One region of the Paraclostridium dentum genome, then DNA from elsewhere that is predicted to be linked to it. Evidence: a T-box and tRNA genes for the amino acid it is inferred to sense, from the RefSeq annotation. Region 1 holds a T-box; the other regions hold tRNA genes.

Region 1 (3,292 bases):
AAAAAATATTAATATATATTTAAAATAAAGACAGCAAGTTAGGAGAGTGAGTCGATGATTAGTGGAAGTACAACGCAGGTATCTCAAAAAACTATAGAAACTTTTTTTCATGCAGTTAAAAACAGTGGACCTAAATTAATATATGCAATTATATTTCTTGTTGTAGGGTTATATGCTTGCAAATGGTTAAAAAGATATAGCAAAAACATTATACTTAAATACAATGTCGAAAGAGGAGTAGCTAATTTTGCATCATATGCTATTTATGGTGCTAGTGTTCTTATGGTAATTATGACATGTTTAGATATAATTAATTTCCCGGTACAATCTTTTATGACAGTTATGGTATCATTGATAGGAGTTATTGGTTTATCATTAGGTTTAGCATTTAAAGAAATACTATCAAATTTAGGTGCAGGTATGATAATTTTATTTTTCCAACCATTTAAAACAGGAGATTATATAGGTGGATCTGGAGTTGAAGGAACTGTTGCTGATATACAAATTTTTAGCACAATACTAAAAACTCCTGATAATAAAGCCATCATAGTACCAAACTTTAAGTTAACTAGTGATAATATAATTAATTACACACATCAGGAAAAAAGAAGAATAGATTTTTCATTTAGTGTATCTTACGATACAAATATAAAAGTTGTAAAAGATGTATTAGCAAAAATTTTTAAAGAAGATAACAGAATATTAAGAGATCCAGAACCTATAATTGGACTAAATACATTAGGTGAAAATGCTATGCAAATAGTAGCAAGACCATGGGTAAAGACTGATGATTACTGGAGTGTATACTTTGATGTAATGGAGAAGGTTAAATCTAAATTTGATGAGAACAATATTGAAATACCTTTCCCTTCAAGAGTTATATATTATAAAAATTGTGAGGAAGATATAAAAAAATAATAAAAATAATAAAACTTTTTTGAATATTAGTATTGAAAGTTGATAATATATATAATATAATGATTTACAAATAGAACAAAGAATATGGCGAAGACGGAAAATAGTAAAAAGCAAGTTTGTATTCAGAGAGTGAGTGGTTGGTGAGAACTCATTACAATGGTTTTTGAATCCATTCCTGAGCTACTAATCGGAAAATAATAGTAAGATTAGTCGTATACCTACGTTACAGGATTGAGAGGTTTATATTTTATAAATATAAACAACTAGGGTGGCAACGCGGATAACAGACTTTCGTCCCTTTTTAAGGGGTACGAGGGTCTTTTTTTATACAAAAAATCAAAAAATTGAAATAAAATCACTATTACATCATTAGGGGTAACGTTATTTTATTTTAAAATATAAAAATATTCTATAGGAGGAAGACAAATGTTAGATATAAAAAGAATAAGAGAAAATTTAGATGAAATAAAAAAAGCAATGGAAATAAGAGGAGAAAAAGAATTCGACCTTGATATAGTTGTAGAATTAGATAATAAGAGAAGAGAATTACTTCAAGAAGTTGAAGTTATGAAAAATGAATTAAATGTAGAATCAAAGAAAATACCTCAATTAATAAAAGAAGGTGTAGATGTTACAGAAGCAAAAGCTAAGTTAAAGCAATTATCTGAGAAGATAAAAGGATTTGATGAGAAAGTTAAAGAAGTAGAAGAAAAAATGGAATATAACTTAATGAGAATTCCTAATGTTCCTCACCCAGATGTTCCACAAGGAACAACAGATGAAGATAATGTACAAATTAGAACTTGGGGAGATCCTACTAAGTTTGACTTTGAAAACAAAGCTCACTGGGATATAGGAACAGGATTAGGTATATTAGATTTTGAAACTGCAGGTAAAATAACAGGATCAAGATTTACTTTATACAGAGGTTTAGGAGCTAGACTTGAAAGATCATTAATAAACTTCTTCTTAAATACTCATACTGAAAAGCATGGATACACAGAAGTATTACCTCCATTTATGGCAAATAGAGCTAGTTTTATAGGAACAGGTCAACTTCCTAAATTCGAAGAAGATATGTTCAAATTAGAAGGTCTTGATTACTTCTTAATACCAACTGCAGAGGTTCCTGTAACAAATATACACAGAGATGAAATATTATCAGCAGATGATTTACCAGTAAAATATTGTGCATATACTCCATGTTTCAGATCTGAAGCAGGATCAGCAGGAAGAGATACAAGAGGATTAGTAAGACAACATCAATTCAATAAAGTTGAATTAGTTAAGTTTGTTAAGCCAGAAGAATCTTATGAAGAATTAGAAAAATTAACAAATGATGCTGAAACTATGTTACAAATGTTAGGATTACCATATAGAGTTGTAAGAATATGTACAGGAGACTTAGGATTTACAGCTGCATTTAAATACGATTTAGAAGTATGGATGCCAAGTTATAACAGATATGTTGAAATTTCTTCTTGTTCAAACTTTGAAGATTTCCAAGCTAGAAGAGCTGGAATAAGATTCAAGAGAGATAAGAAAGCAAAAGCTGAATATGTTCATACATTAAATGGATCAGGATTAGCAGTAGGAAGATGTTTAGCTGCTATATTAGAAAACTATCAACAAGCTGATGGGTCTGTAGTAGTTCCTGAAGCATTAAGACCATACATGGGTGTTGATGTTATAAAGAAAGATGAATTATAAGATTTAAAAATCTTACTTATCTAAATAGGGAGCTTACATATTAAGCTTCCTATTTATTTTAAAAATTCATAATCAAAAATCACTTTAGATTTAACAAAAAATGTATTAAAAATAACATTAAATTTGTAGAATTATATTAGAATATGGGTTAAAATTTAAGTTGAATTATAAATTTAATTATGGTAATATTAAAGATGTTATAGGTTTTAGGAGGAAGCATGGACAAATCGTTTTATATGAGTGAAGCAATTAAAGAAGCATATAAAGCTTATGGAAAAGGCGAGACACCCATAGGTGCAGTCATAGTGAGGAATGGTGAAATTATAGCTAGAGCGCATAATCTAACTGAAACATTAAATGATCCTACAGCCCATGCTGAAATATTAGCAATAAGAAAGGCTTCAGATTACTTAGGTGGATGGAGACTTATAAATTGCGACTTGTATGTTACTATGGAACCATGTATAATGTGTAGTGGAGCTATAGTTCAATCAAGGATAAAAAAACTTATAATAGGGACTAAGCATATAAAAAACTTAAATATAGAAAAGCAACATGAATTCAAAGTTGACTACTTTAATACTTGCAATATAGATGTAACATTTGATATATTAAAAGAAGAATGTTCAGATGTATTACAAAAGTTTTTTAAAGAGTTAAGAAA
Region 2 (3,292 bases), 430 kb from region 1:
TGCTCAACATAGACATGATGGAGTTATATTACAACATGGGTCTATTGTATTGGATTTCAATATAGATGATTTGTATGAAATTATAAAAACCAAATCTCCAGAAATAAAAGAAAGAGCAAAGAAACTTACGTTAAGTAAGGCAAGTGGTATTGAAAATGAAATAGGAAGAAAAATAGATATAAACAGCCTCGAAAAATCCATTGTAAGAGGAATGGCAAAGACTTTTAATGTTGAGTTTGAAGATGAAGAGCTAACGAATTATGAACTAGATTTAGCCAAGAGTTTATATAGTAAATACTCTTCAGATGAGTACACAAATAAAAGATAATTTATATAAGTAAAGGAATTGACTTTAACCAAAATTTGGTGTTATACTCAAAATATACAAAGTTATTTGAAATCATGAAGATTTCTTTAAGGGTTTTGAAATACCTTGGAGGAATCTTTTTTTGATTGAGTATAAAATTAATATACTAAGGGGGATTATGTTATGTGTGAATCAGCAGCTTATGTGTTAAAAAACAACAATCTTGAAAGAGTAATGGATAATGTGGTTAGTGTAGACCCATACGAAGGAAAAGTATATTTAACAGATTTACTAGGAGAGCAAAAAATAATCGATGGGGAAATAAAAGAAATAAGACTTATGGATCATAAAATAATAATCAAAGAATCAGTATAAATCAAATTTTAATTTACATAAAAATGTAATTGAGGGGAAGAAAATATGATAATAGCAGTTATAGATGGAATGGGAGGCGGAATAGGAGCTCAAGTTGTATCAGCGCTTAGAGATGAACTTCCATCGTACATAGAAATATACGCACTAGGGACAAACTCAATAGCAACAAGTTCAATGATGAAAGCACACGCTAATAAAGGTGCTACAGGAGAGAACGCTATAATAGTTTCAACAAAAAAAGCTAGTATAGTAGTTGCGCCAGTATCTGCAGTTATACCAAATGCAATGATGGGTGAAGTAACCGCTAGAATTAGTGAAGCAATATCAGATAGTGAAGCTTTAAAAATATTACTTCCTATAATGCCAGAAGATGTAGAAATGGTGGGATTAGAAGGAAAACCATTATCACTGTTGATAAAGGATGCGGTGAAAGTGATAAAAAAAGAATTTAATATAAAATAAGGGGGATTATAAATGCTATTTAATAAAACTAGTGTAAGAAACCACCATGGTCACGACCATGATCATGAACATATAGAACATTCAGGTGCAGCTGTAGCTGAAAATAAAGATGAAAAAACTCTTAACATACTTCTTGTTCATTGGGTAAATCACAATGAATCTCATGAAGAAGGGTTTAGAGAGTGGGCAGAAAAGGCTAGAGAAATGGGAAAAGAAGAAACTGCTAAAAATATTGAACAAGCAATTGATTACTTAAAAAAATCAAATGAAATGCTATTAGAAGCTAAAAAGAATATGTAAGCAAAATAAGGAGTTAATCTCCTTATTTTTATGTCAAATCAAAAAAATTTGTAAAAAACGTTGACATCAAAAAAAAAAACTTATATAATCATAGTATAGTAAAAATGAATACGGAGAAGTACTCAAGTGGCTCAAGAGGATCCCCTGCTAAGGGATTAGGCTGGGTTAACCGGTGCGAGGGTTCGAATCCCTCCTTCTCCGCCAGTAAGAACTGTTGATATTTCAACAGTTCTTTTTTTTTGGACAAAGATGATATTTATAACTCTTTAGAAATTATAAATTTAGATAAGGCATTAATATTATCGACTATAAAATCATTATTAAACTTTATGGGAATTATAGATCCTAATTTATAAAAAAATATTGTATTTCCATTGCTATCGATACCCTTATTAAGATTTATAAATATATTAAATATATTTTTTTCGGTAGAAATAGTATAAGTATCTCTAAATATATTTAATGGAAGTTCAAATTCCTTTCTAGATATAAAATTTAAATGCAAAACAGACTTTGTAATTTTATATTTACTTAAAAGAACTTTATAATTTAAATTGTTTATATTTATATCTATGTAATCTAAACTTTCATCTATTATGTTTTTTATGTTATATATTTTTCCTAAGTAATAAATATCTTCGTAATTATGCAATAGTATTTTTTCTTTTAAACTAATATCTTTACTAATTACAAAATTTTTATATAACTCAACACTTTCTTTTCCGGATATAGTATCTTCTCGTTGTATGCCCATGTATTTTTCTATTGTTTTTAGTTTACAATCAGATAAAGACAGTTTTTCTTTAAATGGTTTTACAATTCTTAAAATATCAATATCATCACATTTATCTATGGAAAAATCAATATCATTAGAATTAAACCTTGAGTTTAAAAAAGGGATATCAAAAGATACTCCATTAAATGTTATGTGATGATCAAAAGTTTTTATATCATTAATAAACTTTAAAAGTAAATCTTTTTCTTCTTCTTCAGACTCAGCAAAATATTGTTTAATTATAGTTTTGTTATTTAAATTGTATAAAACCCCTATTAATATTACTTTACAATACTTAGGGCTAAGGCCTGTGGTCTCTATATCGAATACGAAATGATTTTTTGGTATATCAATTAAATTATCTATAGTTTTAGTAATAACTTCCATAGGTTTACTCCTTTGTGTGAATATAGTATATAATATTAATTATAAAATAATATAAAGATAGTTCAAGGTGATAAATGATGATAGATATAAATGGATTAAATAGTAATCAAAAAAACGCAGTAATGCATATAGATGGACCTTGTATGGTTTTAGCTGGTCCAGGTTCAGGTAAGACAAGAGTTATAACGTATAGAATAGTTAATATGGTTTTAAATAATAATATAAATCCTAAAAATATTTTAGCTATTAGTTTTACAAAAGCTTCATCAACAGAAATGAAAAATAGAGCTCTAAGCTTGAGTCATGATGTTAGATTAAATAAAGTTAGCTATGGTACATTCCATTCAGTTTTCTTTAGAATACTTAGATTTTTTGAAAAGTACGAGCTGGATTGTATATTAGATGAAAAGAATAAAAAATTTGCTATAAGAGGAATCTTAAAAAATTTAAATATAGAAAATGCAGAAGATGATGATACAATCTTAAATGTTATAAATGAAATTTCTTATGTCAAAAATGAGTTAATGGATAAATTAGATTTTGATCCAGAAATACTTTCAAAGGATGAATTTATAAAGGCTTATAATATGTATGAGGATTATAAGGAAAGTATCAAAAAGATAGATTTTGATGATATGCTTATAAAGACTTATCACTTATTACGAAATAATAAAAGAGTTTTAGAA
Region 3 (3,292 bases), 1.2 Mb from region 1:
TCATTTTTCCAGTTATGTATAAGTGATGTAGGAGTAACTACTATATTTTTAGAATTTTTTTGACTACTAATAAATGTAATTGTTTGTAGCGTCTTTCCAAGCCCCATTTCATCAGCTAAAATCCCTCCAAATTTATAGTTACTTATACTATTAAACCAGTTAACCCCTTCTAATTGATATCCCCTTAATATATTTTCAATATTTTGTGGAATCTCGCAATTTCTTTTTTCATTAAATCCATACATTATTTTGTCTATGTATTCTTTACCTGATATAAAATTAAGTTTATTTTCTTTTATATAATTGTCTATATATAAAATTTTATTGTTTTCAACTTTAAAATCATCTGCTTCAATTGGAATTCCTAAAGTATCAATAAGTTCTAATAATTCCTGTATATCTTTATTATGTAAATCTAAGTATATAGATTCTTTTAATCTGTATAGACGTTTATTTTCTTTGTATGCACTAAATATCTCACTATATCTTTTTCTATTTAGATTTCCTATATTAAAAGAAAATCTCAAATTATTATCTCCATCCAAATCAAACTTATATGTTACTTTAGCCTTAGCATATGCTATTTCATTATTATTAAGTTTATTTTTAGTGCTTTTTATATTGTTTTTCTTATTTGTAAGGTTATCTATACACTTATAAATAGCTGCAACTATATGCTTACAGACAAATGTATTACTTTCCATACTTTTATTTAACCAATCATTACAATCACAGCTAGTTGAAACTATTCTATTAGTTTTTTCACTTATAGTTATTAAAGAATTATTTTTTTCATTAAACATTTCATTTCCAACTACAGCATAAAAATTTATATTATCATTTTCTTTTTTTATATAACTCTCACTCACTAAGTTATTTTTATAAATTGCAACTCCAGAGTTATGTCTATTTTTTTCTGTATTATTTAAAATAATAGTCTTAATTGTACTTACTTTCATACTTTCACCTACCTTCTATTTTAAAATATATAAGACCTGCATTTACAGGTCTTATATATTTTTATTTATGTTTTTTAGTTTTCTTCTTAATGATATCCGAATTTAAAGATAAAAATAAATTTGTAAGAGTATTATCCATATCTCCACTTAAACTATCTATATCATTAAAATTCATATTTTCGTACATTGTTACTTCTTCTATATTTTTCTTAGTGTCATTATTCTCTTTTTTTCTCATATCTATATACCTCTCTTACATTCTTAATTTTAATTATTTTATGTTTTATAATAAAGAATATTCAAATATATAGTTTTATAAATACAAAAAAAGCACCTTAAATCTCAGGTACTTTTAAAACTGGCGGAGAGGGTGGGATTCGAACCCACGGCCCCTTTCGGAGTCACTGGTTTTCAAGACCAGCTCCTTAAACCACTCGGACACCTCTCCGTATTTCATTAACTTATGTAAATAATATATCATAATTTCATAAACTTGTAAATATTTTTTTACTTTTTTTTACAAAAATGGTGAATACCTTTTGATATTCACCATTTTAAGAGTTTATATATTTTCACTTTTAGAATTGTATTCATTAGGATTTACAGGAAGTATTATAACAAAATTACTACCTTTACCAATTTTACTTTCAACATATATTTCACCTTTATGTAACTTAACTATTTGACTAGTTATAGTAAGTCCTAATCCACTTCCACGCTTTACCTTGTTGTTTTCATCTAAAACTTGGTTAAATCTATCAAATATAAGCTTATGATATTTTTCCTCTATTCCTACACCTGTATCTAAAACACTTATCATAACTTTTTCTTCTAAATCTTTTATAGTTATAGTTATACTACCACCTTCTGGTGTAAATTTAGCTGCATTTCCTACTAAGTTAACAACACATCTTTCAATTTCATATTTATCACATCTTATAAGCTTTTCTTCTATTTCAGGATCAATAGTTAATTCAATTCCCTTAGTGCTTACATAATCTTTTAAAGTCAATGCTGTTTCTTCAACTAGATATACTATATCTGTTTCTTCTAATGTTACTATGTACATATCATTTTGTAACTTAGCACTATCTACTATATTATTGATTAAATTTAAAAGCCTTTTACAGTTTCTTTGAGATACATCTATATGGTGACTTAAATTTTCCTCTTTTATATGCCCATCTTTTTTCAGCAATCCTAAAATTAATTGATTAGTACTACTTATTACATTAAGAGGAGTTCTAAGTTCATGAGATAGGTTAACAAAATAGCTATTCTTATTTTGTTCTAGTTTTATATTTCTTTTTAACAAAACATTATTTTTTTCCATCTCTTCTCTTAATCTTAAAGTTTTCTTTTGAACTAATTTATCTAATTTTTTCATCTTACGCTTATGATTAGCTAAAAGTCCCAAACCTATTAATATATATATAATTACTGCATACCAACTTAACCATATTGGAGGCTTTATAGTAAATGTTACATAGTTTTCATCACTTACATTCCCACTAGTATCTATAGCTTTAACTCTAAATCTATATTTACCTGGCGGTAAATCATTATAAGTAACATAATTATCTTTTGTCCTAACTATATTTCCACTGCTTCCATCTAAATTATATTCATATGTTGTATTTTTATAATTTGAATAATCTGGAGTGAAAAATTTAATAGTTATAGTATCCGTACTTTCACTAAATTTCATTTCATTTATATCAGTATATTCCTTATTGTTTACAACAAATGTATCAAATAGTATTTTAGGTTTTTTATCTGATTTAATAATTTTTTCTGGGTAAAATGAATTCAATCCATTTACACCTCCAAAGAAAAGTTCTCCACTTTTACTTTTATAAGCTGCATTTCCATTAAATTCATTTCCTTGAAGTCCATCTGTAACACTAAAATTCTGCACTTTATTGTTCAAACTATTAATTTTTGATAATCCTTTGTTAGTGCTTATCCAGATATCATTTTCATCATCTACTAAAACACCGTAAATAGTGTTGTTAGCTATACCATCTTTAGTCGTGTATCTTTCAAATCTTTCAGTTTCTTTATCAAACTTGTTTAACCCATAGCTAGTCCCTACCCAAATGTTTCCATGACTATCTTCATTTATATATCTTACATAGTTATTGCTTAAACTATATTTATCTTGCTTGTTGTTTTTATAAAACTTTATAGTCTTATTTTTAGGATCTATTTTACACAATCCCTCATCTCTTAAAAATCCTAAATAGTAATTGCCTTCACTATCTTCAAATATATATCTTACATATTTATTTCTATCTTGACCCTTATTTATGTACTTATTTATATCTATAAAC

Evidence for each region. A T-box is a leader RNA that pairs with one kind of tRNA and senses whether it is charged. The one in region 1 lies ahead of serS (serine--tRNA ligase), so its partner is inferred to be a tRNA-Ser.
Region 2: it encodes a tRNA-Ser, which carries the amino acid that the T-box ahead of serS (serine--tRNA ligase) is inferred to sense. The anticodon was not compared.
Region 3: it encodes a tRNA-Ser, which carries the amino acid that the T-box ahead of serS (serine--tRNA ligase) is inferred to sense. The anticodon was not compared.

The regions. Positions count from the first base shown of each region.
Region 1 covers NZ_CP183813.1:3,105,577-3,108,868, forward strand. The annotation lists gene ACN6I1_RS14625 (mechanosensitive ion channel family protein) at 55-918, shown strand; T-box leader at 1,000-1,220, shown strand; gene serS (serine--tRNA ligase) at 1,345-2,628, shown strand; gene ACN6I1_RS14635 (nucleoside deaminase) at 2,847-3,292, shown strand, end outside.
Region 2 covers NZ_CP183813.1:2,672,584-2,675,875, reverse strand. The annotation lists gene ACN6I1_RS12470 (lipoate--protein ligase family protein) at 1-328, shown strand, start outside; gene ACN6I1_RS12465 (CooT family nickel-binding protein) at 491-682, shown strand; gene ACN6I1_RS12460 (DUF3842 family protein) at 728-1,144, shown strand; gene ACN6I1_RS12455 (hypothetical protein) at 1,157-1,444, shown strand; tRNA gene ACN6I1_RS12450 (tRNA-Ser) at 1,557-1,648, shown strand; gene ACN6I1_RS12445 (ribonuclease H-like domain-containing protein) at 1,701-2,606, opposite strand; gene ACN6I1_RS12440 (ATP-dependent helicase) at 2,684-3,292, shown strand, end outside.
Region 3 covers NZ_CP183813.1:1,087,453-1,090,744, reverse strand. The annotation lists gene ACN6I1_RS04780 (SNF2-related protein) at 1-959, opposite strand, end outside; gene ACN6I1_RS04775 (hypothetical protein) at 1,021-1,197, opposite strand; tRNA gene ACN6I1_RS04770 (tRNA-Ser) at 1,319-1,407, opposite strand; gene ACN6I1_RS04765 (ligand-binding sensor domain-containing protein) at 1,522-3,292, opposite strand, start outside.